One region of the Pantoea sp. Lij88 genome, then DNA from elsewhere that is predicted to be linked to it. Evidence: predicted binding sites of a transcription regulator. Region 1 holds the regulator's gene; each other region holds the start of a gene.
The links. Region 1 encodes ArgR, which controls arginine synthesis, uptake and breakdown. Its sites were predicted from a motif close to ANTGAATAAAAATACANT; they were not measured.
Positions count from the first base shown of each region.

Region 1 (10,321 bases):
TTACATCCCGCCCCAGTATCGTCTGATGATTGCAAAACCGGCCATAACGGTCGAAGAGGTGCATAAGCGGATGAAGGTGATGCGGCGGGTGATTGGTGCCAGTGGCAAATCAACACCGGATACACTGACGAGCTGGGTGGGTGCCGCCACCGAATATCTGCTGCTGCTCAAAGGGATCAAAAGCAACAGCCGCATTACCTCGCTGGAAGAGGGGATCTTTCAGCGCGAAGTAGTGATTCAGGCGCGCTCCGCTGAAACCCATCATGCGATGATCAACGGTATCCGCACCTTTGTGGCGACCGCGCTGGGTTCGCTGTTCTGGCTCTATACCGGCTGGACCTCAGGCAGCGGCTGCATGGTCATGCTGGCCGTCATCACCGCACTGGCGATGCGTATGCCCAACCCGCTGATGATGGCGAAGGATTTTCTCTACGGCATGACGGTCGCGGTTCCGCTGGGTGCGCTCTATTTTATGTATGTGCTGCCCGCAACCCAGCAGAGCGCACTGCTGCTCTGCATCGCAATCGGCCTGCTGGGTTTTATCGGTGGCATCTTCATTCAGCGCCGTCAGCTCGGCACGCTGGGCGCACTGATTGGCACCCTCAACGTGCTGGTGCTCGATAACCCGATGCAGTTCCACCTTAACGTTTTCCTCGACAACGTGCTCGGCCAGGTGATCGGTTGCTTTGTGGCGATGATGGTCATCCTGCTGATTCGTGATAAATCGAAAGCGCGCACCGGTCGCAAACTGCTGAACCGCTTTATGTATGCTGCCGTCTCTGCCATGACTACCAACCAGGCGCGTCGGCGTGAAAACCATCTCCCAGCACTCTATCAGCAACTGTTTCTGCTGCTGAATCTGTTTCCGGGCGACATCAATAAATATCGCATCGCCCTGACGCTGATTATTGGTCATCAGCGGTTACGCGACGCGGAAGTGCCGGTTAATGCCGATCTCTCTGCTTATCACCGTCAGCTGCGTTACACCGCAGACCGGGTGATCTCCGCCAGCAGCGACGACAAGCGCCGTTACTACTTTGAACGTCTGCTGAAAGAGCTGGATGTCTATCAGGAAAAACTGGCCCATTACGAAGCGCCTGTCAGCGTAACGGAACCGGTAAAACGACTGGCGATGATGCTGGATAAGTACCAGAACACGCTCATCCAAATCTGAATCTGGCCGCTGCGACCTGCAGCGGCCTGCGCAATCCCCACCCATCACAAAATCTGTCGCTTTTGCCAACTATACTCTCCAGACGGAAGAGCAAAACTGACAGGAGCGAATCAATGAAATCATTGCAAGAGAGCGAACTGTTCCAGACCGGCTATTTAGCCGACGGCCAGTGGCATCAGGCAGCCTCCACCTTTGACGTGACCAATCCGGCAACCGGTGAGCGGATTGCGCAGGTCGCAAAAGCCGGTAAAGCTGAAACGGAACAGGCTATCGCCGCCGCAGAACGTGCCTTTCCCGCCTGGCGGGCACAGACCGCGAAAGCACGTGCTGAAATTCTCACTCGCTGGTACCAGCTGATCATTGAAAACAAGCGCTGGCTGGGACAGCTGATGACGACCGAACAGGGCAAGCCCCTGAAAGAGGCGGAAGGGGAAGTTGAATACGCCGCCAGTTTCATTCAGTGGTTTGCCGAGCAGGCGAAACGGGCCAATGGTGAGATCATTCCACCCGCCAAACCGGGTTCCCGTATTCTGGCCACTCGTGAGCCGATTGGCGTGGTGGCTGCCATTACGCCGTGGAATTTCCCGATGGCGATGCTGACCCGTAAACTGGGCCCGGCTCTGGCGGCAGGCTGCACCGGCATTATCAAACCCGCTAATAACACGCCACTCTCCGCCTTTGCCCTGCTGGCGCTGGCGAAGCAGGCGGGCGTGCCGGATGGTGTACTGAACGCCGTGGCGGGTGACACGCATGCCATCAGCGATGCGATCATGGCCAGCAAAGCGGTGCGTAAAATCTCGTTCACCGGCTCTACGCAGGTAGGCAAGCTGCTGATGCGCAATGCCGCCGAAACCATGAAAAAAGTGTCGATGGAGTTAGGCGGAAATGCCCCATACATCGTGTTCGACGACGCTGACATTGATGCTGCGGTACAGGGCGCGATTGCCAACAAATTCCGTAATGCAGGACAGGTGTGCGTCAGCGTAAACCGCTTCTATATCCACAATGCCATCTATGACCGTTTCACTCAGCAACTGGCTGACGAAGTGAATAAGCTGAAGGTGGGCAACGGCATGGACGAGGGCGTAATTGTCGGACCATTGATTGAAGCGTCGGCGGTGGAAAAGGTTGAGCAGCACGTAAAAGACGCGGTAGCAAAAGGCGGCAAATTACTGGCGGGTGGCGAGCGGCATGCGCTGGGCGGTAACTTCTGGCAGCCGACCGTGATTACCGAGGCGCACGAAGGTATGCAGCTGGCGCAGGAAGAGACGTTTGGTCCGGTGGCCGCCTGCTTCCGCTTTGACGATGAAGAGGATGTCATCCGCCGCGCCAACGATACCCCGTTTGGCCTCGCCGCATACTTTTACACCCAGAATCTGCAACGGGTGTTCCGAGTGTCAGCTGCGCTGGAAAGCGGCATGATCGGGATTAACGAGTGTGCTGTTTCCACCGAGCTGGCACCGTTTGGTGGTGTGAAAGAGTCGGGGCTGGGCCGCGAAGGTTCGGTTCTCGGTATGGAAGAGTATCTGGAGGTCAAAACGCTGCACCTGGGCGGTTTGAGCTAGCGGACACAGTCGGGCGGCGCAGGTCGCCCGCAGACGGAGCATGGGAGCCGTCAGCATGAAAATCGAGCGTTTTGATTTTAATGAAATTGTCGACCAGGCCCATTTCTTCCGCCAGTTTGCCGAGCGATTTGCGCTGGAGGAGCGCCGCATCTGCGATCTGGATGGACTATGGGATGTGGTGACGGGCGATCTGTTACCGATGCCGCTGGAGATTGAGTTCGTCAATCTGGGCAGGGGACAGCGACGGCGCTATGGCGCGCTGATTCTGTTATTTGATGAAGCAGAAGAGGAGCTGGAAGGCCGGCTGCACTTTAATGTCAGATAAACGTCAGATGAAAAAAGGCCCCGGCGAGCGGGGCCAAAGGGTTCGTCATAAATCTGACGAGGAGTTACTTATAAAGCTGTGCGGTGATGTGATAGTTATCACCGGTGCGCGCTTCAATCACTTTATAGGCGCTTGCACCCTGTTCATCCGCTTTCTGTGAAAGCTCAGCGCGGTAATCCATAGGTGCGCCCGCGGTTCCACTGATACTTACGGTGCCCGCAGGCTGCAGGTTCTGCGTCTGGTCGCCGGTTACCAGCTGTGCAGCTGAGGCGCCGAACGCCATAACGGAAAGCAGACTGACTGTAGCGATGGTTGTTTTGATATTCATGATTATTTCCTCAATACAATCAACAACCTGCGGTTACTCGTAAGGCGGGTCGTCGATATGTGTCATGCGCCATTCAGGCGTCATTTCGGTTAATTATTTATAAAGCTCAGCGGTAACATGCCAGGTGTTGTCCTGGTTGTTCTCGATGATGCGATAGTGGCTTGCGCCCTGTGCATCGGCTTTCTCTGACAGCACCTGACGAATATGCGTCTGGTCGCCGTTACGTCCACCAATGCTGATGGTCTGATTCATTGTCTGCAGATCCTGAGCCTGTTCATTGGATACCAGGCTGGCTGCACTGGCGCCTGCTGAGAACAGGGATGCCAGGCTCAGTGCGGCAATCGCTAATTTCATTTTCATGATCAACTCTCCTGAAGTTTTTGCTTCAGCTCTCCGGAGCGCAAAAGGCGCGTCAGACAGAGAGCCACTGGCATTATCGGGTTACGCCTTAGTTGTACAGTGCGGCGGTAGCGTGATAATTGCCGTTGTTGTAGGCCTCAATCACGCGATAGGCTTTTGCGCCCTGCTGATCGGCTTTGTCGCTGAGTTGCTGCCTGATATCCATTGGTGAACCCGATACGCCGCTGACACTGATGGTGCCGACAGCCTGCAGATCCTGAGCCTGAGAAGCATTGATAGATTCTGCTGCCACAGCACCAAATGACAGGGCAGAGAGAATGCTCAGGGCAGCGATGGTAGTTTTAACGTTCATAGATATTTCCTCGTCGTCTATTTTTATCTTTCTAGTTAGTGTGATTTGCATCACGAAAAGAAGTATAGAACTAATAACGACAGAAATTAATATCCCGCTAATAATGTTTTTTTGTGATTCTTTATCCTTATGGCTACTTTTAATAACTTAACGTTATAAAAACCGGGTAAAAAATAGCCTTTGGTCTCTTTTTAATCACAAAAACAGTGAGATAGATCACTTTAACGTTTAGTGCGAAAGTCGGGGGGATATCGGACTGGAGATTGATCTGGATCCGGGCAATGTTACCGGATCAGTGATGTAAAGCAGTGTAAAATAGCGCAAAAGGTGAAGCAGAGTAATCGATCTGACCAATGGTCAGGCGCATTAAAGCGGCCTTTTACTCATCGCATCGTCGGGTAGATGGACGCAAAGCGTTAGGAAGCGAGAACAGGCTGACGGCCTGACACGAGTTAGCAGGCCGTCAGTCAGCGATCAGAGTTCCTGTTCAAACAGGTTGAGGATTGCGCTGTGCAGCTGCTTAACCGTAAAGTCGCGCGCACGGGTGATGAAGATCGTGTCATCGCCTGCAATGGTGCCAAGAATCCCTTCTGACTTACCCAGTGAATCCAGCAGGCGTGCAATCAGCTGAGCTGCGCCCGGACTGGTATGAATCACGACCAGCGCATCGTTGTAGTCGATATCCAGTACCAGGTTTTTCAACGGGCTGGTGGTAGTCGGCACACCCAGCTCAGCAGGCAGGCAATAGACCATCTCCATCTTGGCATTGCGGGTGCGCACTGCACCAAACTTAGTCAGCATCCGCGAGACTTTGGACTGATTGATATTTTCAAAGCCCTCATCCTGAAGCGCCTGAACAATTTCGCCCTGGGAACTGAATTTTTCTTCTTTTAATAAGGCTTTGAAGGCCTTGATCAGATCGTCTTGTTTCGATGGGTTTCGCATAGGTTACCAATAAATAGAGAGAATAACCGCGCAGCCGCCTGCGGCAGAGTGGTGATTATGCATTTAAATGCATTTTTATGCAATCGGTCGATTGATGAGCAGGGTTCGGGCGGCTAGCGGGCGGCGATAATAGCAAATAAATCCGCTCAGACCAAAACCCCCGTCACAGCCCCGGAAGGCGAAGGTTGCAAAGTTGTTATATTATTGGTGGTGTAGTAACAGAAGTAGTTACAGAAAACGCTCGTAGCCGTTCTCTGTCTGACGACGGCAAAGTTGTCGGTCATTCAGGCGCAATGATAAGTAACTTTTGAATCCGGCGATTAAGTGTGAAAACACGTAGAATTAACAGCGGATATTTATCATCGCCTGAGCAGTTGATTAAGGTCTGACACAGATAGAATTTCGGCCCATCTCTGCCCCACCTTAATAAGGAGTTAAGAATGAAAGTTGCCGTTCTCGGTGCCGCTGGCGGCATAGGCCAGGCGCTCGCACTTCTGCTCAAAACCCAGCTTCCCGCAGGTTCAGAACTCTCACTGTATGACATCGCGCCGGTTACGCCTGGCGTTGCCGTTGATCTCAGCCATATCCCGACTGCCGTTGCTATTGAGGGCTTCAGTGGGGAAGACGCGACACCCGCCTTGCAGGGTGCCGATGTGGTACTGATTTCCGCAGGTGTGGCACGTAAGCCCGGTATGGATCGCGCTGACCTGTTTAACGTTAACGCCGGCATCGTCCGGAACCTGATCGAGCAGGTTGCCACCACGGCGCCTAAAGCGTTGATTGGCGTCATTACTAACCCGGTCAATACCACCGTTGCTATCGCGGCAGAAGTGCTGAAAAAACACGGCGTTTACGACAAAAACCGTCTGTTCGGCGTGACCACGCTGGATATCATCCGCGCCAATACCTTTGTGGCCGCGCTGAAAGGCAAGCAGCCTGATCAGGTGGAAGTTCCGGTGATTGGCGGTCACTCTGGCGTGACCATTCTGCCGCTGCTGTCGCAGGTTAATGGCGTCAGCTTCAGCGAGCAGGAAGTTGCGGATCTGACCAAGCGCATTCAGAACGCCGGCACCGAAGTGGTGGAAGCCAAAGCGGGTGGCGGATCGGCCACGCTGTCGATGGGCCAGGCGGCGGCACGTTTCGGTCTGTCTCTGGTTCGTGCGCTGAAAGGCGAGGCGAATGTGGTGGAGTGTGCTTACGTGGAAGGCGATGGCGAACATGCCCGCTTCTTCTCTCAGCCGCTACTGCTGGGTAAAAACGGGATTGCTGAACGCAAACCGATTGGCACCCTCAGCGCTTTCGAACAGCAGGCGCTGTCAGGCATGCTGGATACGCTGAAAAAAGATATCGCCCAGGGTGAAGAGTTCGTTAAGCAATAACTGACGGCTCAGACTTGCAATAACGCCCGGCCTTGCCGGGCGTTTTGCTTGTTGGCAAATCCTGGCCCGCCTTAATTTAAGATTGAGCCCGCGAAGGAAACACGGTCAGATCGGAAAGACGCAAAAGCTGTCATCCATGACGTGCTCGGCCCGCGCCATTCCTGGCACGGGACGCTTTCCTCTTCTGACCGTGTTCCCTGCACTTCAGGTTTATGTACCGCTGTAAGATTAAAACTGAGCAGAGTGTGTCAGCAGAATGAAAACGCCCGGCAAAGCCGGGCGTTTTGCATTACAGGCCGCCAGATTTGTAGGCGCGGGCAGCGGGCGTACCATTGCTGGCAGGCAGCTTCTTGCCCAGGGTCTCCATACGCATCTGGAACGGCGGGAACGGCATCTCAATACCGTGCTGATCAAATCCGCTCAGAATCAACTGATGCAGCTCGTGACGCAGCGGCATACGGTGTCCCATCTCAGCGGCATGCACACGGAGTTCAAACAACTGAATCCCCTGCTGCAGATCGACCAGGAAGGCTTCCGGTTGCGGCGTGTCCAGAACATAGCTGCAGCGTTCCGCCGCCTGAATCAGAATGGTGGTTACCTGTTCACTGCTGACTTTCGCCGGCGCCGGAATGGTGAGCACCACGCGCGTCACGGAATCGGACAGCGACCAGTTTATAAACTGCTCGGTGATAAAGGCCTTGTTCGGCACGATGATCTCTTTGCGGTCCCAGTCGGTAATGGTGGTCGCGCGGGTATTGATCCGCGTGATGCTGCCGGTGAGGTCGCGGATCGTCACGGTATCGCCGATACGAATCGGCTTTTCGAACAGGATAATCAGACCGGAGATAAAGTTGGCAAAAATCTCCTGCAAACCAAACCCCAGTCCCACACCCAGAGCGGCAACCAGCCACTGCAGCTTCGACCACTCAATCCCGATCATTGAGAAACCAATCAGCCCGCCAATCAGCAGCAGCAGATATTTAGTCAGGGTTGTGATGGCGTAACCGGTGCCGGGCGTCAGATTAAGATGCTGAAGCAGTGCCAGCTCAAGCAGCGCAGGCATATTGCGCACCAGCTGGGTCGTAATGATAAACACCAGAATGGCAATCAGCACCGACCCCAGGGTGATGGGCTGAATCGACTCCACGCCCTGCACGGACGTACTGACATCCCACAGCTGAATATTCTCCAGGAAGCCAAAGGCCGAATGGATCTCTGACCACAGCACAATCACCGAGACCAGCGCGATCAGCATCAGGATAGAGCGAACCAGCCGCAGCGACTGCGCACTGATCGCATCCAGGTCAATCACAGGCTCTTCAATTTCAATCGCGTCCGTGTTCAGAGAGCCTTGCTCTTTCTCTTCTTCACTGCGCGCACGGTTAGCCAGCATGTCGGCACGGCGCTGACGGGCGCGATCAAAGCCGAGACGGCGACGCTGAATCAGCATCCAGCGCCGGATAATGTGATAGATAACCAGCAGCAGGAACCAGATGGCGACAGAAGTCTCCAGACGCGCCAGCAGTGCCTGCGCGGTCGCCAGATAACCTACGGCGGAGGCGAGGGCAGCCATCAGCGGCATGGCGATCATCAGATTCCACAACATCCGGTTTACCATATTCTCGCCATTTCCCTCTTTATCGAGATAGAGCGGAATGCCGGAACGTTTCAGGCTCACGGTCACGATGCTGATTGCCCCGCAGATCAGGATGAAACAGAGACGGCCCAGCGATGAGGAGAACTGCCGGTCTTCCAGATTGCCAAACGCGATCAGCAGCATAATCAGCGGCACAATTAATCCGATGCTCAGCGAGTAGTAGCGCATGGCGCGTGCCACCCGGTTCTGCGGCCAGCGGAAATGCACAATGAACAGGCCGTTAGGACGGGCAAAGGCGGCGCTGATCATAAATGCCCACAGCAGCGGTAGCGTGGCGGTAATGCCATCGCCAATCGCTACGGCGATAGGGTAGGGCCAGGCGTTCTGCAGACCATAACCCAGCGCACCCCATAGCACAGGCAGCGGCAGCGCCACCAGGATTGACCAGAACAGGGTACGGATGGTCAGGCGGAAACGATCCTGGGTGACCTTGCCGACTTTGCTGGCGGAGCGTTCGAGGAAAGCATTGAAGTGGCGGCGCGAGCTGATGCTGAAGCCGACCAGCAGCAACGCACCAATGATCGGCAGCACCGAGTTGCGGCTGGTAAACATCATCGCCATCGCTTTGCCGAGTTGCCCCAGCGTATCCAGCGACAGCAGACGGGAAAGATCTTTGGCCAGATCCAGCGGATAACTTAAACCAATTGGATTGACGTCGGCGGTCCAGAACAGATAGCGGTGTGTCGCCTCTTTCACTTCCGTCAGCGCATCCTGCAGCTGAGTGTTGCCGACCTTGAGTTTGGTGATTTCCAGAATCAGTGTGTCACAGCCGGAGATCAAAGAATTGAGCAACTCCCGCTGAGTGCGTAGCTGCGCATCAAGGATACGCTTCTGATCGGCGGTTAAGGGCTGACCATCGGTTTGCCGACCCTTGCGCAGCGCATCCTGGCGCTCCAGCAGATCCTCATAATAGAGACGCTGCACGCGAAGCTGTGCCATCTCATTATCAATCTGCTGCGACTTCGGCATCTCCGGCAGACGCGCGACCTGCGCCCGTAGCGCTTCGCCCAGCAGATTAGAGGCACCCAGCCACTGCGACTGCTCACGCAGGGTAGAGAGCGCCTGACGGACCTGAATAATCTGGTTGGTGGCCAGTCGCTGCTGCGACGCCACCAGATCCATGCGCTGCGCCTGCTGATTCAGGGCAACCGAGAGTTCGCGGTTAACCCGGAACTGATCGCTGATCTCAGGCGGCAGATCGCCACTGTTTTCTGCCAGTTGCTCGGTGCGGGCCAGTGCAACTTCCGCTTCACGTTGCCGCTGATCGTTGAGCTGGTTGCGCAGCGCCTGCAGATAGTTATCGAGCTGAGTCGCTTTACGCTGGTGGGCTTCAGCGCGCATCCGTGCCAGTTCCTGGCGGTTGTTGGCCGAAAGCTGTGCCAGCTCAAGCTCATCGACGAGTGCTTTATTCGCGGCGCTTTCCGCCTGACGCGCCGCCAGTTGCAGCTGGCCCTGCGGCGAACTGCTGCTGACGCCCTGCAACCGACGTTCACTCTCCGTCATCGCCCGGCGTGCTTCGGTCTGCTGCTGCGGCAACTGTGACAGAGAATCACTGATTTCCCGCGCCCGATCCTGCTCCTGCCGCGCCTGACGACCTTCTTCCAGCAACTGGCTGCTGACCTGGAGAATCTCCTGATCCAGCTCGGCGCTGCTCATGTTGTTGCGCACGGTTTTCCCGCTGTCACTCAGCGCGGCAATCTGCTGACGCAGTTCACGCGCCAGACGCGGGAAGTCATCGATGACCTGCTGATATTGCGCCGCGCGCTCCAGCGATTCATCGCGTTCAGAAAGGAAGTTTAAGGCGGCTTCAATCGTCTGGATCTGCTCCGCCTGCGACGGGGAGCTTTTGGCCGATTTTATCTCTTCCAGCTGCTGTTTAAGCTGGCTGGCGTCAGGAAGGCTGGCCGCAAAGGCCGGGCTGCTGAGCCACAGGCTCAGCAGCAGGAGGAGAATCGAACGCACAGAGGACACTCAATTTAATCGACGATGACGTCGGAAATGTCTGTTGCGACCGGCAGCGCGATCGCCAGCGGTTGACCCAGACGGGTTTTGCTTTCGGCTTCCAGGCTTTCAGCCAGTTTGACGCGGCCCGGTGCGAAGAGGTTGATGACGGTAGAGCCGAGTTTAAAGCGGCCCATTTCCTGACCTTTAAGCAGTACCACGGCGCCTTCATCATCCGCTGCCGGATAGTGCCAGCGCTTGATCACACCTTCACGCGGTGGCGTGATGGTGCCCG
Region 1 is NZ_CP118269.1:505,553-515,873, forward strand. It holds gene aaeB (p-hydroxybenzoic acid efflux pump subunit AaeB) at 1-1,174, shown strand, start outside; gene PU624_RS06295 (NAD-dependent succinate-semialdehyde dehydrogenase) at 1,288-2,739, shown strand; gene PU624_RS06300 (barstar family protein) at 2,795-3,064, shown strand; gene yhcN (peroxide/acid stress response protein YhcN) at 3,129-3,392, opposite strand; gene PU624_RS06310 (YdgH/BhsA/McbA-like domain containing protein) at 3,486-3,752, opposite strand; gene yhcN (peroxide/acid stress response protein YhcN) at 3,841-4,104, opposite strand; gene argR (transcriptional regulator ArgR) at 4,579-5,049, opposite strand; gene mdh (malate dehydrogenase) at 5,490-6,428, shown strand; gene mscM (miniconductance mechanosensitive channel MscM) at 6,718-10,047, opposite strand; gene asd (archaetidylserine decarboxylase) at 10,062-10,321, opposite strand, start outside.

Region 2 (10,321 bases), 330 kb from region 1:
GGAATAATGCGCGCATCAAAAGGAACGTGGTATCTCAGGAGATAAAAATGTTTGCAAGTCAGGAAGGTAAAGCCATTCCGTCAGTGATTTTTCACACGCGTCAGGGCGATCGCTGGGTCGATGTGACCACTGAAGCGCTGTTTAAAGACAAAACGGTTATCGTTTTTTCACTGCCAGGTGCCTTTACACCCACCTGCTCCTCCAGCCATCTGCCACGTTACAACGAATTAGCAGGTCTGTTTGCTCAGCAGGGCGTGGACAGCATTCTGTGCGTCTCGGTGAATGACACCTTTGTGATGAACGCCTGGAAAGCAGAACAGCGCGCCGACAACATTACCTTTATCCCTGATGGCAACGGCGAGTTTACCCGTGGCATGGAGATGCTGGTTGAGAAAGCCGATCTCGGCTTTGGCCCACGTTCATGGCGCTACTCAATGCTGGTACGTAACGGCGTGGTCGAGAAAATGTTTGTGGAGCCGAACAAGCCTGGCGACCCGTTTGAGGTTTCCGATGCCGATACCATGCTGCGCTATCTGGCGCCGGAGTGTAAAGCCCAGGAGTCGGTCTCCATCTTTACGAAGCCAGGCTGCAACTTCTGCACTCAGGCAAAACAGATGCTGATGGATCATGGCATTCAGTATGAAGAGATTGTGCTGGGACAGGATGCGACAACCGTGAGTCTGCGCGCCGTTTCAGGCCGGGCGACTGTACCGCAAATCTTCATGGGTGGTCGTCACATTGGCGGGAGTGAGGATCTGCAACAATACTTGCTGTCAGCTTAAAAGAATCTGAGCGTCGGCCGGGAGAGCAGGCGCTTTGATGATGTGCCTATAAAAAAAGTAGTAATTCTGAAGCTAGAGGTTGGCGGGCATTTAATATGCCCGCTTTTTTTTACCTGCTGATCACGCCAGACGCTGCTTGGCATCACCGATGGCACGCGCAACCTGAAGTGGCGAGACACCGCCCTGCGCATTACGCTTATCCAGACAGGATTGCAGCGCCAGGATCGGATAGACATCCTCGCCAATCACCGCACTGAACTGCTGCAGCTGCGCCAGTGACAGCGCTTCCAGCGCCACGCCCTGCCCGATGGCCGCAACCACGACTTCCCCGACGATATGGTGTGCTTCACGGAACGGCACACCTTTGGCGACCAGATAGTCGGCCAACTCGGTGGAGTTTGCATAGCCCTGTTCAGCCGCTTCCTGGCAACGCGGACGTTTAACCTGCAGCCCATCCAGCACCAGCACGGACATATGCAGACAGTCGAGCCAGGTGTCGAGCGCGTCGAACAGCCCCTCTTTGTCTTCCTGCATATCTTTGTTATACGCCAGCGGCAGCCCTTTGAGGGTCATCATCATGCCGGTCAGTGCGCCCTGCACCCGACCACATTTGCCACGAATCAGCTCCAGGGCATCCGGGTTTTTCTTCTGCGGCATCAGCGATGAGCCTGAAGTCACTTTATCTGACAGCTCGATAAAGCCCGCTTCGCCGGTGTTAAAGAAAATCATATCTTCGGCAAAGCGCGACAGATGCACCATGCCGATAGCCGCGTCAGAGAGCAGCTCCAGCACGTGATCGCGGTCTGATACGGTATCCAGACTGTTGCGCGTGGCGGACGCGAAGCCCAGCCAGCCTGCCAGCTGCTGACGATCGATCTCATAGGCGGTACCGGCCAGTGCGCCACAGCCCAGCGGGCTGACATCGAGCCGCTTCAGGGTATCCTGCAGACGGCTCTCATCACGCGCCAGCATTTCAACGTAGGCCAGACACCAGTGCGCAAACGTCACCGGCTGCGCACGCTGCAGGTGGGTGTAGCCTGGCATCACGGCATCCTGATTGGCTTCAGCCGTCACCACCAGCGCCTGCTGCAGTTCACGCGTGGCACCCAGCAATGCTTCAATCTGCACCTTGCACCACAGTTTCAGATCGGTCGCGACCTGATCGTTACGGCTCCGGCCGGTATGCAGCTTTTTGCCCAGCGAACCGACTTTGTCGATCAGCTTGCCTTCAACCCAGCTGTGAATATCTTCGGCATCGCTCTGCAGGATCTGCTCAGGATTCTCACGCACTTCATCCAGTAACGCATTCAGGGCTGCTTCCAGCTGCTGCTGCTCATCCTGAGTCAGAACATTGACCGTCACCAGCGCTTTGGACCAGGCAACAGAGCCAATGATGTCCTGCTCTGCCAGGCGGTAATCGAAGCGCAGCGAGTCGTTGAACTGTTTAAAACGCTGATCCGCTGCCTGAGTAAACCGTCCACCCCAAAGTGCCATGTGAAAACTCCTCTGAATCGTTAAACAAGAGGCGGCATAAATGCCGCCCCTGAATGAAAACTGTGAGGCGAGGCGCACCCCGCCTGAAAATTACTTCTTCTGCTCGTTCAGGGCGCGGATACGCGAAGAGAGCGAGAACAGACGGATAAAGCCGCCCGCGTGACGGTGATCGTACACTTCATCTTCACCGAAGGTCGCGAACTCTTCCGAGTAGAGGCTGTTGGCAGAACGCTTCTGGGTAGCCGTCGCCTGGCCTTTGTAGAGCTGCAGCACCACTTCACCGTTCACCTCTTCCGCCAGTGATTCGGCAGCCGCCTGAATCGACTTACGCAGCGGGGCGAACCAGCGACCGTCATAAACAACGTAAGACATCTCATGGCCCAGCTGCTCACGCCATTTGAAGCTATCGCGATCCAGCACCAGCTGCTCAACCGCACGCAGCGCATTCACCATGATGGTGCCGCCAGGGGTTTCATAGCAGCCGCGGGACTTAATGCCCACCAGACGGTTTTCAACGATATCGATACGGCCGACGCCATGTTTTGCGCCCAGCACGTTCAGTTTTTCCAGACACTGGAACGGACTCAGTTTTTCGCCGTTAACCGCCACAACCCGACCTTTCTCGACGGTCACGGTCACTTCTTCAGGCTGGTCAGGCGCTTCCAGCGGATCGACAGTCCAGACCCAGCAATCTTTATTCGGTGCATTGGCCGTGCTTTCCAGCACGCCACCTTCGGTAGAGATGTGCCAGGCGTTTTCGTCACGGCTGTAGATTTTTTCCAGCGACGCAGTGGTCGGGATGTTGCGCTCTTTCAGGTAGTCCAGCAGCGCTTCACGTGAACGCAGGTTCCATTCACGCCATGGGGCCACCACTTTCAGCTGTGGTGCCAGCGCGGTGTAGGTGGTTTCGAAACGCACCTGGTCATTCCCTTTACCGGTTGCGCCGTGGCACAGCGCATCCGCGCCCACTTTCAGCGCCAGCTCAACCTGCGCTTTAGCGATGATAGGACGCGCCATAGAGGTGCCCAGCAGATAGGTGCCTTCATACAGCGCACCCGTCTGCAGTACCGGATAAACGTAATCGCTGATGAACTCTTCACGCAGATCAACCACGTGGCATTCAGATGCGCCAGACTGCAGAGCTTTCTTCTCCACACCTTCCAGATCGCCGCGCTCCTGACCGATGTCCGCTACGAAAGCGACCACTTCACAGCCGCCGTAGTTCTCTTTCAGCCATGGAATGATGGCCGAAGTATCAAGACCACCGGAGTAAGCCAGAACGATTTTTTTGATGTTTTGCGTTTGCATTTCGTAATCCTTGAATCAGAGTCGTTAAGCGAGAATCCGGGTGCCAATCGACACGCCGTTAAACAGGTCAGGCAGCCGCTCAGCGTGACGCCAGCTGGCAATATCCACCGGGCGGCCCAGCGTACGCGCCGCATCAAGCGCAGCGTGCACTTTAACAATCATGCCGTCGGTAATAATGCCCTGGGTAATCAGCTGTTCAGCTTTGTCGGCGGTCATCTCTTCGATGCGCTGACCTTTGCCGTCGAGAATACCACTGACGTCTGACAACAGAACCAGATCAGCGCCCAGCGTCGAGGCCAGTGCGGTCGCTGCCTGGTCAGCATTGACGTTCATCAGGTCGCCGCTGTCAGTAATACCAATGGAGCTCACCACCGGCATGTAACCGGCCGCCAGCAGGGTGTTCAGCAGTGCCGGATCGCCCGGCGTTGCATGGCCAACATGGCCGAGTTCTTCATCAAACGGGGCAACATTGACGATGCCCGCATCGCCCAGGCAGAGGCCGACCGCGTTGATGCCCGATTTCTTCGCCCAGGCCAGCAGCGTTTTGTTTGCGGTTCCCGCCAGCGCACCGGTAATGATGTCGATCTGATCGGCTGGGGTTACGCGCAGGCCATTTTTCTTCATCACCGGCAGCGCCAGCTTTTTCATCAGTTCATCAACCAGGCAACCACCGCCGTGGACAATGATCAGCGGACGCTGATGGGCGCTGCGATATTTCAGCAGCGCTTCAAACAGGCGGGCCAGCGCTTCTTCGCTGTCTAACAGCACTCCGCCCAGCTTAATAATCAATGGATTGGTCATGGTTTATTTGTCCGTTAAATCAGTGACTGCGTTTCAGGGAAGCCGAACCGGATGTTCAGGCACTGTACCGCCTGCGATGCCGCGCCTTTCAGCAGATTATCTTCGGCGGCTACGACAATCAGATGTTCGCCCTGTACTTCAAAACCGATATCACAGTAAGGCAGGCCGACAACGGCTTTCAGCGCCGGTACGCCCTTTTCATAGAGCCGCACCAGTGGCTTGTTGTCATAGGCGCGATGGAAAACGGCGGCGATATCTTCGCGGCTGACACCCGCTTTCAGACGGCAGGTGATGGTCGCCAGAATACCGCGCGGGAAACTTCCCAGGTGTGGCGTGAAGATCACCGGCGTACCGAGGTGGGCGACGATTTCCGGATGGTGACGATGATTGAACAGACCGTAAGGCTGCAGGCTTACTTCGCAGAAGCTGGTGCCGACATTGGCTTTACGTCCGGCACCGCTCACGCCGCTGGTGGCGTTAATGACCGGCCACTGCGCGTCGTTTAACAGTCCGGCATCCACCAGGGGTTTCAGTGCCAGCTGCGCAGCCGTCGGATAGCAACCCGGAACAGCCACCAGCTGTGCCTGCTGGATTTTTTCATGCTGATATTCTGCCAGGCCGTAAACGGCCTTATCCAGCCACTCGCCATGCTGATGGGTGAAGCCATAGAAGCGGGTATAAAAATCAGCGTCATTCACGCGGAACGCGCCCGACAGGTCGAACACCACACAACCGGCCTTGAGAAATTCCGGCGCCAGATCGTGGCTGACTTCGTGGGCCGTCGCCAGGAACACCACATCCACTTTATCTGCCCATTCGGCCGCGCTGCTCAGTGGCTGCAGCGGCAAATCCACCACGCCTTTCAGCTGCGGATGGAGATCGGACAGGCGCTTGCCGGCATCAGGGCTTTGCGCCGAAACCGCCAAAGCGGTTATGTTGATATGTGGATGGCGATTCAGGAAGGTGGCAAGCTCTGTGCCAGCATAACCACTGGCACCAACGATCAGCGTATTCAACATCAGGCTGTAACCCTTTTTACAGTCGCACGTTCCGGGTCGCGGCCTTGCCCCGTTACCCACCCTGTCATCTGCAGTGATTTATAGTTCCCTTGCAGAGGACGTCAATGTATTTTTATTCACTATTACTGCATGAATATGGATACATCCTAACCCAAGGACCGCCAACAGTGAAGACAAAATTACCGCCTTTTATTGAACTGTACCGCCAGTTAATCGCCACACCGTCGATCAGCGCAACCGATGCCGCACTGGATCAGAGTAATGAAACTTTAATCAATTTGCTGGCAGGCTGGTTCCGCGACCTGGGCTTCAGCGTTGAAGTGCAGCCGGTGCCCGGCACGCGCAATAAATTTAACATGCTGGCGCGCACCGGTACCGGTGCGGGCGGCCTGCTGTTAGCCGGTCATACGGATACCGTTCCCTTTGATGATGGCCGCTGGACGCGCGATCCCTTTACCCTGACTGAGCACGACAACAAGCTCTATGGTCTGGGTACGGCAGACATGAAAGGCTTCTTTGCCTTTATTCTCGATACGCTGCGCGATGTGGATGTCAGCACGCTGAGCAAGCCGCTCTACATCCTCGCCACCGCCGATGAAGAGACCACGATGGCCGGCGCCAGATATTTCTCTGAATCGACGCAACTGCGCCCCGACTGCGCCATCATCGGTGAACCGACCTCGCTGAAACCGGTGCGCGCGCACAAAGGCCATCTGTCGAATGTGATTCGTATTGAAGGGAAATCGGGCCATTCCAGCGATCCGGCGCGCGGCGTTAACGCCATTGAACTGATGCATGAGTCGATCACTCATCTGATGCAACTGCGCACGACGCTGCAGGAACGTTATCACCATGACGGTTTCGCCATCCCCTATCCGACCATGAATTTCGGCCACATTCACGGCGGAGACGCCGCTAACCGCATCTGCGCCTGCTGTGAACTGCATATGGATATCCGTCCGTTGCCGGGCCTGTCGCTAAGCGATCTGGATGGATTACTGAACGAGGCGCTGGCTCCGGTCAGCGTGCGCTGGCCGGGCCGTGTCACGGTAGCCGAACTGCATCCTCCGATTCCGGGCTATGAGTGTCCGGCAAACCATGAGCTGGTGAGTGTGGTTGAGAAATTGCTGGGTACACCGACCGAGGTGGTGAATTACTGCACCGAAGCGCCGTTTATTCAGCAGCTCTGCCCGACGCTGGTCCTGGGTCCGGGTTCCATAAATCAGGCACACCAGCCGGATGAATTTATTGATACAGCATTTATTAAGCCGACACGGGCGCTTATCAGTCAGGTTGTGCAGCATTTTTGTCACTGATTGACAGCAAATGGGGCATTTCACTGTATTAACAGCAAAATGCCCCCTCATTCTGCGGGATTTAATAATAAGAATAACTTATCCCACTTGCTTCCCGATAAATTCTACGAATTTCCGTTAGTTAGCCACATCTTCAGCGCACTTTAACGCATTTGACGAACGCAACATTACGTGGCTAGATAAAAGACGATGTTATGCCCACCGGGTGATTATCCAGAACGTTTCAGAATGCGGACAGGCGGCAACGTAGCCGGTTCCCTGTAGATTATCGGGAACACAATGTTGCTGATTTTTCTGCTGCCTGAAAGGTCGGGTGTAGAAGTTTTTCAAGACGATAAGGGTGTCAGGGTCCAATGAACGAACAATATTCCGCAATGCGAAGTAATGTCAGTATGCTCGGCAAACTGCTCGGGGATACGATTAAGGATGCACTGGGAGAGAACATCCTCGACCAGGTGGAAACCATCCGTAAGCTCTCCAAGTCATCCCGTGCAGGAAATGACACTCATCGTAAAGAACTGCTCAATACGCTGCAGAACCTCTCCAACGAAGAGCTTCTGCCGGTTGCACGCGCTTTCAGCCAGTTTCTGAACCTCACCAACGTGGCTGAGCAGTATCAGACCATCTCGCAGAGTGGCGAGGGTGAGAACCATCCTGAACTGCTGAAAAAGACTTTTGATACCCTGAAGCAGCAGAAAAATATCAGCGAAAGCGACATCCTTGCGGCCATTGAGTCGCTGTCACTGGAGCTGGTGCTGACTGCGCACCCGACCGAAATCACCCGTCGTACGCTCATTCACAAGCTGGTTGAAGTTAACAGCTGCCTGAAGCAGCTCGATCACAGCGACGTCTCAGACTACGAACGTAACCAGATTATGCGCCGTCTGCGTCAGCTGGTGGCGCAGGCGTGGCACACTGACGAGATCCGCAAATATCGTCCGACCCCTATCGACGAAGCCAAATGGGGCTTTGCCGTCGTAGAAAATAGCCTGTGGGAAGGCGTTCCGGCTTTCCTGCGTGAGCTGAACGAGCAGGTTGAAGAGGCGTTTGGCCTTAAGCTGCCGGTCGATTTCGTGCCGGTACAGTTCACCTCGTGGATGGGTGGCGACCGCGATGGTAACCCGAACGTCACGGCGTCGATTACCCGCCATGTGATGCAGCTGAGCCGCTGGAAAGCCACTGACCTGTTCCTGCGTGATATCGGCGTGCTGATCTCCGAGCTGTCGATGTCCGAATGCAGTGAAGAGATCCGCGAGCTCAGCGGCGATCCGGAAGCGCTGGAACCTTACCGTGTGATCCTGAAACGCCTGCGCAGCCAGCTGATGACCACTCAGTCATTCCTGGAACGCCGCCTGAAAGGCGAACGGCTGCCGCGTCCGGCCGATCTGCTGGTTTCCAACGATCAGCTGTGGGACCCGCTGTTTGCTATCTATCAGTCACTGCAACAGTGCGGCATGGGCATTATCGCCAACGGCCAGTTGCTCGATACGCTGCGCCGCGTGAAATGCTTCGGCGTGCCGCTGGTGCGGATCGATCTGCGCCAGGAGAGCACCCGTCACAAAGAGGCGATTGCTGAAGTCACCCGCTATCTGGGTCTCGGCGATTATGAAAGCTGGTCCGAGGCGGACAAGCAGGCCTTCCTGATTCGTGAACTGAACTCCAAACGTCCGCTGCTGCCTCGCAACTGGGAACCCAGCGATGAGACGCGTGAAGTACTGGAGACCTGTCGCGTCGCGGCGGAAGCCCCACAGGGTTCGATTGCCGCCTATGTTATTTCAATGGCGAAAACCCCGTCTGACGTACTGGCCGTGCATCTGTTGCTGAAAGAAGCCGGTATCGGGTACGCCATGCCGGTTGCCCCGCTGTTTGAAACGCTTGATGACCTGAACAACGCGAACGACGTGATGAGCCAGCTGCTGAGCATTGACTGGTATCGCGGCTTTATTCAGGGCAAACAGATGGTGATGATTGGCTATTCTGACTCGGCGAAAGATGCCGGTGTGATGGCCGCCAGCTGGGCGCAATATCAGGCGCAGGATGCGCTGATCAAAACCTGTGAGAAGGCCGGGATTTCACTGACGCTGTTCCACGGACGCGGCGGCAGTATTGGCCGTGGCGGCGCACCTGCCCATGCGGCACTGCTGTCACAACCGCCAGGCAGCCTGCGCGGCGGTCTGCGTGTGACCGAACAGGGCGAGATGATCCGCTTTAAATATGGTTTACCGGCCGTGACCATCGCCAGCCTGTCGCTCTACACCGGCGCGATTCTGGAAGCGAACCTGATGCCACCGCCGGAGCCAAAACGTGAATGGCGCGACATCATGGATCAGCTCTCTGCTGACTCCTGTGCGATGTATCGCGGATATGTGCGTGAAAATGCGGACTTTGTGCCCTACTTCCGCTCGGCGACGCCGGAGCAGGAGCTGGGTAAATTACCGCTGGGCTCACGTCCGGCCAAACGCCGTCCTACCGGCGGTGTAGAGTCGCTGCGCGCGATTCCGTGGATTTTCGCCTGGACGCAGAACCGTCTGATGCTGCCAGCCTGGCTGGGTGCCGGTGCTGCCCTGCAGCAGGCGATGGCAGCGGGTCATCAGGATCAGCTGGAAGCGATGTGTCGCGACTGGCCATTCTTCTCTACCCGTCTGGGAATGCTGGAGATGGTCTTCTCGAAAGCCGACCTGTGGCTGGCGGAATATTACGATCAGCGTCTGGTCGACAAATCACTCTGGCCGCTGGGCAAACAGCTGCGCGACCAGCTTGCTGCGGATATCAAAGCGGTACTGACCATCGCCAATGACTCACACCTGATGGCTGACCAGCCGTGGATTGCCGAGTCGATAGCGCTGCGTAACGTCTATACCGATCCGCTCAACGTACTCCAGGCAGAACTGCTGCATCGTTCACGTGCGCAGGAAGCGCGTGGCGATGAGCCGGATGCCCGCGTTGAACAGGCGCTGATGGTGACGATTGCGGGTGTGGCGGCAGGTATGCGCAATACCGGTTAATCGTATCGGACGCTGACCAGCAAAAACAAAAAAGTCGGGACTCTCCCGACTTTTTTATTGGCTGACGCGCAGGAATTAAGCCGCTGCCGCAGCAGGACGCACGCCTAAGGTGTGGCAGATCGCGTAACTCATTTCAGCACGGTTCAGCGTATAGAAATGGAAATCTTTCACCCCTTCACGGGACAGGATTTTCACCATATCCATCGCGATATTGGCACCCACCATTTTGCGCGTTTCCGGGTCATCATCCAGCCCGGCAAACATCGCGCTCATCCAGCCCGGCACACGTACATTGGTCAGCGTGGCAAAGCGTTGCAGCTGTTTAAAGTTAGAAACAGGCAGAATGCCCGGCACAATTTCCACGTCGATGCCGGTCGAAACACAGCGATCGCGAAAACGCAGATAACTTTCAACGTCGAAGAAGAACTGGGTGATCGCCCGGCTGGCGCCTGCATCAATTTTTCGCTTCAGGTTAATCAGATCGGCCTGAGCGCTTTTCGCTTCGGGATGCACTTCCGGATATGCAGCGACGGAAATATCAAAATCGCCGACCTCTTTCAGCAGCGACACCAGATCGCTGCCGTACATTTCTGGCT
Region 2 is NZ_CP118269.1:180,198-190,518, reverse strand. It holds gene PU624_RS04740 (glutathione peroxidase) at 48-782, shown strand; gene argH (argininosuccinate lyase) at 903-2,276, opposite strand; gene PU624_RS04730 (argininosuccinate synthase) at 2,367-3,584, opposite strand; gene argB (acetylglutamate kinase) at 3,609-4,385, opposite strand; gene argC (N-acetyl-gamma-glutamyl-phosphate reductase) at 4,400-5,404, opposite strand; gene argE (acetylornithine deacetylase) at 5,572-6,720, shown strand; gene ppc (phosphoenolpyruvate carboxylase) at 7,074-9,725, shown strand; gene metF (methylenetetrahydrofolate reductase) at 9,801-10,321, opposite strand, start outside.
Region 2: the regulator ArgR is predicted to act here: its motif matches at 5,508-5,525, upstream of argC (N-acetyl-gamma-glutamyl-phosphate reductase).

Region 3 (10,321 bases), 950 kb from region 1:
CGCCAGCGCGTCGGCGCAGGATTACCAGTGGCAGCGCGCGCAGATGGAGCACGCCATTGCGCTGCTGGTCGGCAAAGCCCCCGCCGACTTCAGCCTGACCGCTGCGCCGCTGACGGCCTCCCTGCCCGCGATTCCGGCGGGCCTGCCGGCCGGACTGTTGCAGCGCCGTCCCGACATCGCCTACGCCGAACGTAACATGGCCGCCGCCAATGCCGCAGTGGGTGTGGCGGTGGCCGGTTACTATCCTGACCTGACCCTCAGCGCCAGCGGGGGCGTCAGTGCTTCCGTGCTGCATTCGCTGTTCTCGCTGCCGAACCGCGTCTGGTCGCTGGGGCCGGCGCTGAGCGGCACGCTGTTCGATGCGGGTGCGAACTCTGCGAAAGTCGATCAGGCGCGGGCGAGCTGGGATGCCAGCGTCGCCACCTATCGTCAGACGGTACTGACTGCGATGCAGGAGGTGGAAGATAAGCTGGTGGAGCTGAACACGCTGCAGGGCGAAATCGCCGCGCAGCAGCGCGCCACCGACGCGGCGCAGACCTCGGCGCGGGTGACGCGTCTGCAGTATGAGTCGGGCATGATTACCTACCTGGATGTGGCGACGACAGAGAACAGCAGCCTCAGTGCGCAGCAGAGTTTGCTGACGCTGCAGAGCACGCAGTGGGTCAGCAGCGTGGCGCTGATTGCCGCGCTGGGCGGAGGCTGGCAGGCCCCCTGAAACGGCCTCAGATTACCGATAATTCGGTTGTCGAACCGCGTCAAATCCTGCATCGTGAGGGCTATTTTTCACGATGCTAAGGAGCTGGCATGGCTTTCAAACTTTTACGCCTGTTATTTCGCCTGTTATGGCGGGTCGAACTGCGGGGCGACGTCGCCGAACTGCATAAGCAGAAGGTATTGATTACACCGAACCATATGTCGTTTCTCGACGGCATGCTGCTGGCGCTGTTTCTGCCCATCAGGCCGGTGTTTGCCGTCTACTCGACCATCAGCGAAAGCTGGTTTATGCGTCTGGCGAAACCCTTTATCGACTTTGTGCCGCTGGATCCGACCCGGCCTATGGCGCTGAAACAGCTGGTCAGGCTGATCGACACCGGCCGTCCGGTGGTGATCTTCCCGGAAGGACGCATTACCGTCACCGGCTCGCTGATGAAGATCTACAGCGGTGCGGGCTTTGTCGCGGCGCGTTCAGGCGCAAACGTCGTGCCCATGCGCATCGAAGGCGCCGAATACACGCCGTTTGGTCGTCTGGCGGGCGTGTTTAAACGTCGCCTGTTCCCGCGCATTACCCTGACCGTTCTGCCCGCTACCCGCATTCCGATGCCAGAGGCGAAACGGGCGCGCGATCGGCGTGTGCTGGCCGGTGAGCATCTGCACCATGTGATGATGGAAGCGCGCATGGCGGTACGTCCGCGTGAAACCCTGTTTGAGGCGTTTCTGGCGGCGCGCACCCGTTATGGCGCGTTTAAGCGCTGCATTGAAGATGTGAATTTTAAGCCCGACAGCTACAACGGACTGCTGAAGAAGTCGCTCGGCGTGGGCCGTATTCTGGAGCGCTACAGCCAGCCCCGTGAAGTGGTGGGGCTGCTGCTGCCGAATGCCACCGTGACGGCAGCGGCGATTTTCGGGGCCACCCTGCGAGGGCGCGTTCCGGCCATGCTTAACTACAGTGCGGGCGTTAACGGCATGCGGGCAGCACTGACCGCCGCGCAGATTAAAACCGTCTTCACGTCGCGCCAGTTCCTGGACAAAGGCAATCTGTGGCATCTGCCGCAGGGGCTGGACGATGTGCAGTGGATCTATCTGGAAGATCTGAAAGATACCGTCACGGGCAAGGACAAGCTGTGGATCCTCGCGCATCTGCTGATGCCACATCGCGCCCAGCTGCCTCAGCAGCCGGAAGATGCCGCGATGGTGCTGTTTACCTCCGGCTCTGAAGGCAACCCCAAAGGCGTGGTGCATTCGCACAAAAGCCTGCTGGCGAACGTCGAACAGATCCGCACTATCGCCGACTTCACCCCGCGCGACCGCTTTATGTCGGCGCTGCCGCTGTTCCATGCGTTCGGTCTGACCGTCGGGCTGTTTACGCCGCTGATGACCGGCGCACAGGTCTTCCTCTATCCCAGCCCGCTGCACTATCGCATCGTGCCGGAGCTGGTGTATGACCGTAACTGCACCGTGCTGTTTGGCACCTCAACCTTCCTGGGTAACTACGCGCGCTTTGCCGCACCGTATGATTTTGCCCGCCTGCGCTATGTGGTTGCCGGTGCGGAGAAGCTGCAGGAGAACACCCGTCAGCTCTACATCGAGAAGTATGGCATTCGCATTCTCGAAGGCTATGGCGTCACCGAGTGCGCGCCGGTCGTGGCGATTAACGTGCCGATGGCGGCGAAGACGCACACCGTGGGACGCATTCTGCCGGGCATGGATTCACGACTGATGTCGGTGCCGGGCATTGAGCACGGCGGACGTCTGCAACTGCGCGGGCCAAACGTGATGAAGGGCTATCTGCGGGTCGAAAATCCTGGCGTGCTGGAAGCACCGGCCGCCGACGATGGCGAAGGCAATCTGGAAGCAGGCTGGTATGACACCGGTGATATCGTCAGCTTTGATGAAGGCGGTTTCTGCCAGATTCAGGGGCGTGCGAAACGCTTTGCGAAGATCGCGGGTGAGATGGTGTCACTGGAGATCGTCGAGCAGATCGCCCTCAAGGCGTCGCCGGACAAACAACACGCCGCTTCGCTGCGCCCGGATGGTCAGCGCGGTGAGGCACTGGTGCTGTTCACCACCGATGCTGAGCTGGCGCGCGACAGGCTGCAGAAAGCGGCCCGTGAGCTGGGTGCGCCAGAGCTGGCACTGCCGCGTGACATCCGTGTCATGAAGCAGCTGCCGCAGCTGGGCAGCGGTAAACCTGATTACGTCACGCTGAAAAAAATGGCGGAAGAGGAGCAGGCATGAGCCTTGATCGTAACGCGCCGCTGATGTCGCGCGGCATGATTGCCGTGATTATCGCCCAGTTTTTTTCGGCCTTTGGCGATAACGCGCTGCTGTTTGCCACGCTGGCGGTGCTGAAAAGCCAGTTCTATCCCGAGTGGAGCCAGCCGGTATTACAGATGCTGTTTGTCGCGGCTTACATTTTGCTGGCGCCGTTTGTCGGTCAGGTGGCGGACAGCATGGCGAAAGGGCGGGTGATGATGCTCGCCAACAGCCTGAAGCTGCTGGGCGCGCTGGTGATCTGCTTCGGTTTCAATCCCTTCATCGGCTATACCCTGGTGGGTGCGGGCGCAGCGGCCTACTCTCCGGCCAAATATGGCATCCTCGGTGAAATCACCCACGGCGAGAAGCTGGTGAAAGCCAACGGGCTGATGGAGGCTTCGACCATTGCCGCGATTCTGCTGGGTTCGGTGGCGGGCGGGATGCTGGCCGACTGGCATATTCTGGCGGCGCTGGGGATCTGTGCGCTGACCTATGGCATCGCGGTGGTGGCGAACCTGTTTATCCCGAAACTTCAGGCCGCACGTCCAGGCCAGAGCTGGCAGTTTGGCGTGATGACGCGCAGCTTTTTCAGTGCCGCCAGGCTGCTGTGGCGTGATGCGGAAACCCGCTTCTCGCTGCTCGGCACCAGTCTGTTCTGGGGCGCAGGCGTGACGCTGCGTTTCCTGCTGGTGCTCTGGGTGCCGGTGGCGCTGGGCATCAATGACAACACCACGCCAACCACGCTGAATGCCATGGTGGCGATCGGCATCGTGATTGGCGCGGCCGCGGCGGCGAAGCTGGTGACGCTGGAGACCGTGCGTCGCTGTATGCCGGCTGGCGTGCTGATTGGCGTGATGGTGGTGGTCTTCGCGCTGCAGCACTCTCTGATGAATGCGTATTTAGTGCTGATGCTGATAGGTGCGCTGGGCGGTTTCTTTGTGGTGCCGCTGAATGCGCTGCTGCAGGCGCGGGGCAAAGAGAGCGTCGGTTCAGGTAATGCGATTGCCGTGCAGAATCTGGGTGAGAACAGCGCCATGCTGATCATGCTGGGACTCTATACGCTGGCGATTAAGGCGGGAGCACCTGCGGTGGCGACGGGCGTCGGTTTTGGCGTGCTGTTTGCGCTGGCGATTACGGTGCTGTGGCTGTGGCGACCGGCTAAGCGGTAAGTGATTCACCGCCTCTCTCCGGCATCGGTGGAGAGAGGCGGGCGTACCCTTTCACAACGGACGTGATTAGCGCCGGTTAGCGGCGGATGGCAATCGCTTCGATTTCGATTTTCACATCTTTTGGCAGACGCGCTACTTCGACACACGAACGCGCCGGGAAGTTAGCCTCATGCTCGGTGAAAAACGCCTCATACGTCGCGTTGACCGTGGCGAAATCATTTAAGTCCTTCACAAACACCGTGGTCTTCACGATGTCGCCAACCTTCAGACCCGCGGCTTCAACAATCGCCTTCACATTTTCCAGTGACTGACGCGCCTGTGCGGCAACGTCATCTGCCACCTGGCCCGTCGCCGGATCAACAGGAATCTGACCCGAGGTGATGATCATGCTGCCCAGATCCACGCCCTGAACATAGGGGCCGATAGCGGCAGGGGCTTTTGCAGTACTGATTTCACGAGACATCATTGCTCCTTTGATTATGTCGTCAGGCGGCGATGCCGCCGGTGCTGCCCATTATAGAGTCGGGCAGGGCGATTACCAGTGACCCAGCACCACATGCCGGGCGAACTCTTTCTCGCAATATTTGCACTTCAGATGCACATCGTCGGCGCGCTGCTTCACGGCAAAGCTGGAGAAGACCGGCTCGCTGCGGCTGATGCAGTTGCTGTTGGGGCAGGTCAGCACCCGTTCAACGTGATCCGGCAGCGTCGGGGCGATCTTCGCCACCACTTCATAGTCGTCGATACGGTTAACCGTGGCATGAGGCGCATAGACCGCCAGCTGATTGACCTGATCGTCAGTGAGAAAGGTGTTCTCAATCTTGATCAGATCTTTGCGGCCCATCTCGCCCGAGGGCAGATTCAGACCGATGGTGATGCGCTGATCGGTTTCGGTCAGCCGGAACAGGGAGAGCAATTTAAAGCCGATCTGCGCCGGAATATGGTCGATGACCGTGCCGCGCTTGATCGCTTCGACCTGCAGTTTGTTGTCCTGCGTCATGGGGGTTCTCCTTACAGGGCGAGTTCGCTGTTTAAAACCAGTGCCAGCAGAGCCTGGCGTGCATAGATGCCGTTACCCGCCTGCTGGAAATACCAGGCGTAAGGGGTTTTATCGACATCGGTGGTGATCTCGTCGATGCGCGGCAGCGGGTGCAGCACCTTCATGTTGTCGCGTGCTGTACTCAGATCGGCGGCGCGCAGAATGAACTGCGCTTTGACGTTGGCATATTCGGACGGATCGAGCCGCTCTTTCTGCACCCGTGTCATGTAGAGGATATCGAGCTGCGGCATCACCTCTTCAAAGCTGTCATGCCGTGACCAGGCGATGTTCTTCTCATCCAGCATGTCGGTGATATAAGCCGGCATCGCCAGCGCATCGGGTGCGATGAAGAAGAAGCGGTTGCCATCAAACTTCGCCAGCGCCTGCGTCAGGGAGTGCACGGTGCGGCCATACTTCAGGTCGCCGACCATCGCCACATTCAGCTGACCAAGGCGGCCCTGTGTCTCCTGAATCGTGAAGAGATCGAGCAGCGTCTGCGTCGGATGCTGGTTCGCGCCGTCACCGGCGTTGAGAATCGGGATTCCGCCGGAGAACTCGGTCGCCAGCCGCGCCGCGCCTTCCTGCGGATGACGCATCACGATTGCATCGACGTAGGTACTGATCACTGAAATGGTGTCAGCCAGGGTTTCGCCTTTCTTGCCCAGCGAGGTATTACTGCCGTCGGCAAAGCCCACCGCTGACGCGCCAAGACGATGAATCGCGGTTTCAAACGACAGGCGGGTACGGGTCGAGGCCTCAAAGAAGCAGCTGGCGATCACCTTGTGCTTCAGCAGTTCCGGCTGCGGATGGGCTTTAAGCTTTGCGGCGGTGTCCAGTGCCAGTTCCAGCTCTTCACGACTGAGGTCGTTGATTGAAATAATGTGCTTGCGATATAGCGGGTTAGGCATAGCTCTCTCCTCTGCGCGGCCGGATTGCGGACAAAAAAAAGCCCCTGCTTAAGGGGCTTTTTTAAGATCGGGTCGATGACCGAAAGAAACAGCAGCACCGCCTGCGGTCAGGCGTGATTGAGCGTCAAATTGTCCGCTGAGCTTTAGCATATTTCCTCCGGCAAATTGGGCCGCATTATACCCGTTCGCGGGGGAGCAGCAAGAGGAAAACGTTTGCGCCTCTGTAGCGGATCGGTCAGCGCTGGCCCAGCGTGGCGACCATTACCGCTTTAATGGTGTGCATCCGGTTCTCGGCCTGGTCGAACACAATGCTGTGGGGTGACTCAAACACCTCGTTGCTGACTTCCATGCCGTTGGGCAGATCGTACTGCTCTGCCATCTGCTGCCCCAGCGTGGTCTGATCGTCGTGGAAAGCGGGCAGGCAGTGCAGGAATTTAACCTGCGGATTGCCGGTCAGATCGAGCATCGCGCGGTTGACCTGATAGTCACGCAGCAGGGCGATACGTTCGGCCCAGACTTCTTTAGCTTCGCCCATCGACACCCAGACATCGGTGTAGATAAAGTCAGCGCCTTTCACGCCATCAGCAATATCTTCGGTCAGGGTGATTTTGCCGCCGGTCTGCTGTGCCGCTTCACGGCACTGCGCTACCAGCTCGTCCTCTGGCCAACAGCTCTTCGGTGCCACCAGACGCAGATCCAGACCGACCTGGGCGGCGGCTTCCAGCATGGTGTTACCCATGTTGTTGCGCGCATCGCCAACATAAACCAGCGTCATCTCGCTGAGCTTTTTGCCCGGCAGATGCTCCTGCATGGTCAGCAGGTCGGCCAGCAGCTGAGTCGGGTGAAACTCGGTGGTCAGACCGTTCCACACAGGAACCCCTGCATGTTCCGCCAGCGTCTCCACCAGTTCCTGACCGTAACCGCGATACTGAATGCCATCGTACATCCGGCCAAGTACCCGCGCGGTGTCGCGCATTGACTCTTTATGGCCGATCTGACTGCCACTCGGGCCGAGATAGGTGACATTCGCACCCTGATCGTAAGCGGCAACTTCGAAAGAGCATCGGGTACGGGTCGAGTCTTTTTCGAAGATGAGCGCGATGTTTTTACCTTTCAGATACTGCACTTCGCTGGCGCTTTTTTTAGCCTGTTTTAACTCAGCGGAAAGGGAGAGCAGGTGATTAATTTCGGCGGGGGTAAAATCCAGAAGCCTGAGGAAATGGCGCTGATACAGCTGACTCATACAACACTCCGGTAGTCATCAAAATGAATTAAAATTCAATTTAACCGTATGAATATGCATTTTCAAGTGTAAGGCTAATAAACTTTTCGTTTTGTGTAGTGGCGCGACAGGCAGTGTGGGAAAATAATTGATTATTGCCGAACTCAGAGAGGACATCGTCATGGCATATGAAGCATTACTGGAAGAGCAGCAGGAAGAGACGCGGCAGATTATCGAAGAGCTGCTGGAGGATGGCAGCGATCCTGATGCGCTCTACACCATCGAGCACCATCTCTCCTGCAATAATTTTGATTCGCTGGAAAAAGCCGCCGTTGACGCCTTCAAGCTGGGTTACGAAGTGACCGAGCCGGAAGAGCTGGAGCTGGAAGATGGCACCACCGTCATGTGCGTCGATATCATCAGCGAATCTGCGCTGAAGCCTGAACTGATCGATGTGCAGGTTGAGCAACTGGTGAATCTGATTGGTAAGTACAACGTCGATTACGACGGCTGGGGCACCTATTTTGAAGATCCTGATGCCGAAGATGAAGAGGAAGGTGACGACGCCATCGAAGATGAAGACGATGATGGTATTCGCCACTAAGTAGCCGGGGCGGAGAGTTCTCCGCCTGTCACTTCTGCCACACCTTTTGACATCATGAACTACGCACCCTTACTCGAACCGATCTATCAGTTTCTGCACTGTCGTACGCCACAGGCCTGGATTGATGAGGCGCGCAAACCGGAAAATCTGACCCTGCTGTTAACCGACCATCTGGTGTGCGAGCTTAAGGCCGCGCAGACTGCGGTGTGGCTGATCCGCAAATATGTGGCCGACAAACCCAGCGGCGATGCCATTCTGGCGTGGCTGAAACCCTATGAAGATTTTATCTTCCGCGAAGATGGCGACAGCGACTTTATCAACGCCCATAAGAACCTGACGAAACGCATCATCGTGCGTAATGCGCTGCCCTGGGCGGATGAGCTGGTGGAGAAGATGGTGCTGCTGATTAAAGAGGAGCTGCATCACTTCTATCAGGTATGGGAAATTATGCAGTCGCGCGGGCTGGTCTATCAGAAGATCACCGCCAGCCGCTATGCCAAATCGCTGCTGCGTGAAGTCACCACGCATGAGCCGGAAACGCTGGTGGATAAGCTGATTTGTGGCGCGTATATCGAGGCGCGCTCCTGCGAGCGCTTCGCCAGTCTGGCCCCCTTCCTTGATGATGAACTGGCGAAGTTCTATCTGTCGCTGCTGCGCTCAGAGGCGCGGCATTATCAGGACTATCTGACCCTGGCGACGCAGATCGCCGGCAAAGATATCGCGCCAAGGGTGCAGGCGATTGGGGTCACAGAAGGGCGCTTAATCAGCGAACCCGACAGTGAGTTACGTTTTCACAGCGGCGTGCCGATGTGGCGGGTCTGATCGGTGACACCCTTTTCAGGGTGTCTTCTCCCTGTTTCCCTTTCCCCTTTCTGTTTTGCCTTCTCTGATTTAAATAAACGCCTGTGTAACGGGGTGTTGTAATCCATTATCGCTGATATCCCTTTTTTTGTGCCGCCTATCACATAAGTTATTTTCCGTGCTGTCTTTCCCTCCGTAATTAAATATATTCCCGGCAGTGATATGGGATTGTTATTTTCAAGCAAAACCCGGCTCATGACCTTTTTCATTAAGAGGTTATGCGTCGGGTTTTTTATTTTAACATTAATTTTCAGATCTCTTTTTGTAGTGCTTTTTAATCTCTCAGGGAGGATGTGACAATGAAAGAGGCTCTTTTTATTCTGCTATTTTCTTCGCTCTATTTAAACGCTTTTCATTCAAAGGCCGCAATTTCTGACGCCCAGGCTCCGCCGGCTAAAAACAGGTTCTGGCAGGATGCGCAGGTCGATATAAAACTGCGCAACTACTGGAAATACCTTAAGGAAGACGAAGCCCAGCCTGTCACGGTTCACAATGCCTGGGGACAGGCGGTTACGCTGGATTTTCAGTCAGGTTATCTGTGGGATCGCGTAGGGTTCGATGCCACCTATACCGGGGCCATTAAGCTGGGCGCCAGCGACTACTTTTCAACGCGCGGGCTGCTTTATGACAGCGGCGGCAACATGGAAAAACGGGACGCTCATGGCTTCAGTAAATTTGGTCAGCGCTATCTCAAACTGAAGCTGGGCAATGACGCTTATGGCTTTAACGCAAAGGCAGGATGGCAGGAGTTAAAAAATTTTGGCGTGCTGACCTCGACCCACCGTCTGTCGCGCAACAGCTATGCCGGTTACAGCGGGATACTGAACGGCGGAAATATGCAGCTGGCGCTGGGGGTGTTTAACAAAACTATCCGGCACGATTCGGCCAAAACCCTCTCCCTGCAAACACAGTCAGGCCAGAAAGTTGATGCCATTTATACCGGGGCTCTGAATTATAAAGATCAACAGAGTGCGTTCACGTACGCATTCGGCGAAGCCAGACACTATCAGCGCCGCCATCTGATTGAGGCTGCTTATACACTCTCTCCGCGCTGGCGGTTGGCCTCACAGATTTATGGCAGTCAGGGGCTGGAGAATTATAAGAGCATGCCTGCCAGCAAAAAAACCTTTGATACACAGGCCTGGCACTACGTGGGTGAAGTCCGGCGGACGCAGGGTGACTGGGCGCAGACTTTTGCTGCGGCCTGGACATCGGCACCTAAGACAAACGTAGTCGGATATTATGCCCGCCCGTTAACTAAAAACACCCGGGGGCGTTTCAATTCTCTGACTTCTGTCGGAAAGGATTATACCCGTGATAAAGAGCTGGCTCTGGTTTCATTAAGTCAGTATCAGATTTCACCATGGATAAATAGCGGAATACAGTTCAATTATGGTCAGTTTCATTATCGTAACAACCGGGTGCGAACCGGCGAAGTTTCCTTAATTAACCGGTTCAGTAACTGGCATCCGGATTTTAAAAACATGACGGTTTCAACACTGCTGGGTTATGGCTGGTCATATAAAAACAGCAAGTCGACGCCAC
Region 3 is NZ_CP118269.1:3,501,682-3,512,002, reverse strand. It holds gene PU624_RS20320 (efflux transporter outer membrane subunit) at 1-715, shown strand, start outside; gene aas (bifunctional acyl-ACP--phospholipid O-acyltransferase/long-chain-fatty-acid--ACP ligase) at 805-2,955, shown strand; gene lplT (lysophospholipid transporter LplT) at 2,952-4,142, shown strand; gene ridA (2-iminobutanoate/2-iminopropanoate deaminase) at 4,219-4,605, opposite strand; gene pyrI (aspartate carbamoyltransferase regulatory subunit) at 4,678-5,142, opposite strand; gene pyrB (aspartate carbamoyltransferase) at 5,154-6,089, opposite strand; gene argF (ornithine carbamoyltransferase) at 6,325-7,332, opposite strand; gene rraB (ribonuclease E inhibitor RraB) at 7,493-7,915, shown strand; gene miaE (tRNA isopentenyl-2-thiomethyl-A-37 hydroxylase MiaE) at 7,970-8,737, shown strand; gene PU624_RS20275 (hypothetical protein) at 8,707-8,985, opposite strand; gene PU624_RS20270 (OprD family outer membrane porin) at 9,076-10,321, shown strand, end outside.
Region 3: the regulator ArgR is predicted to act here: its motif matches at 7,355-7,372, upstream of argF (ornithine carbamoyltransferase).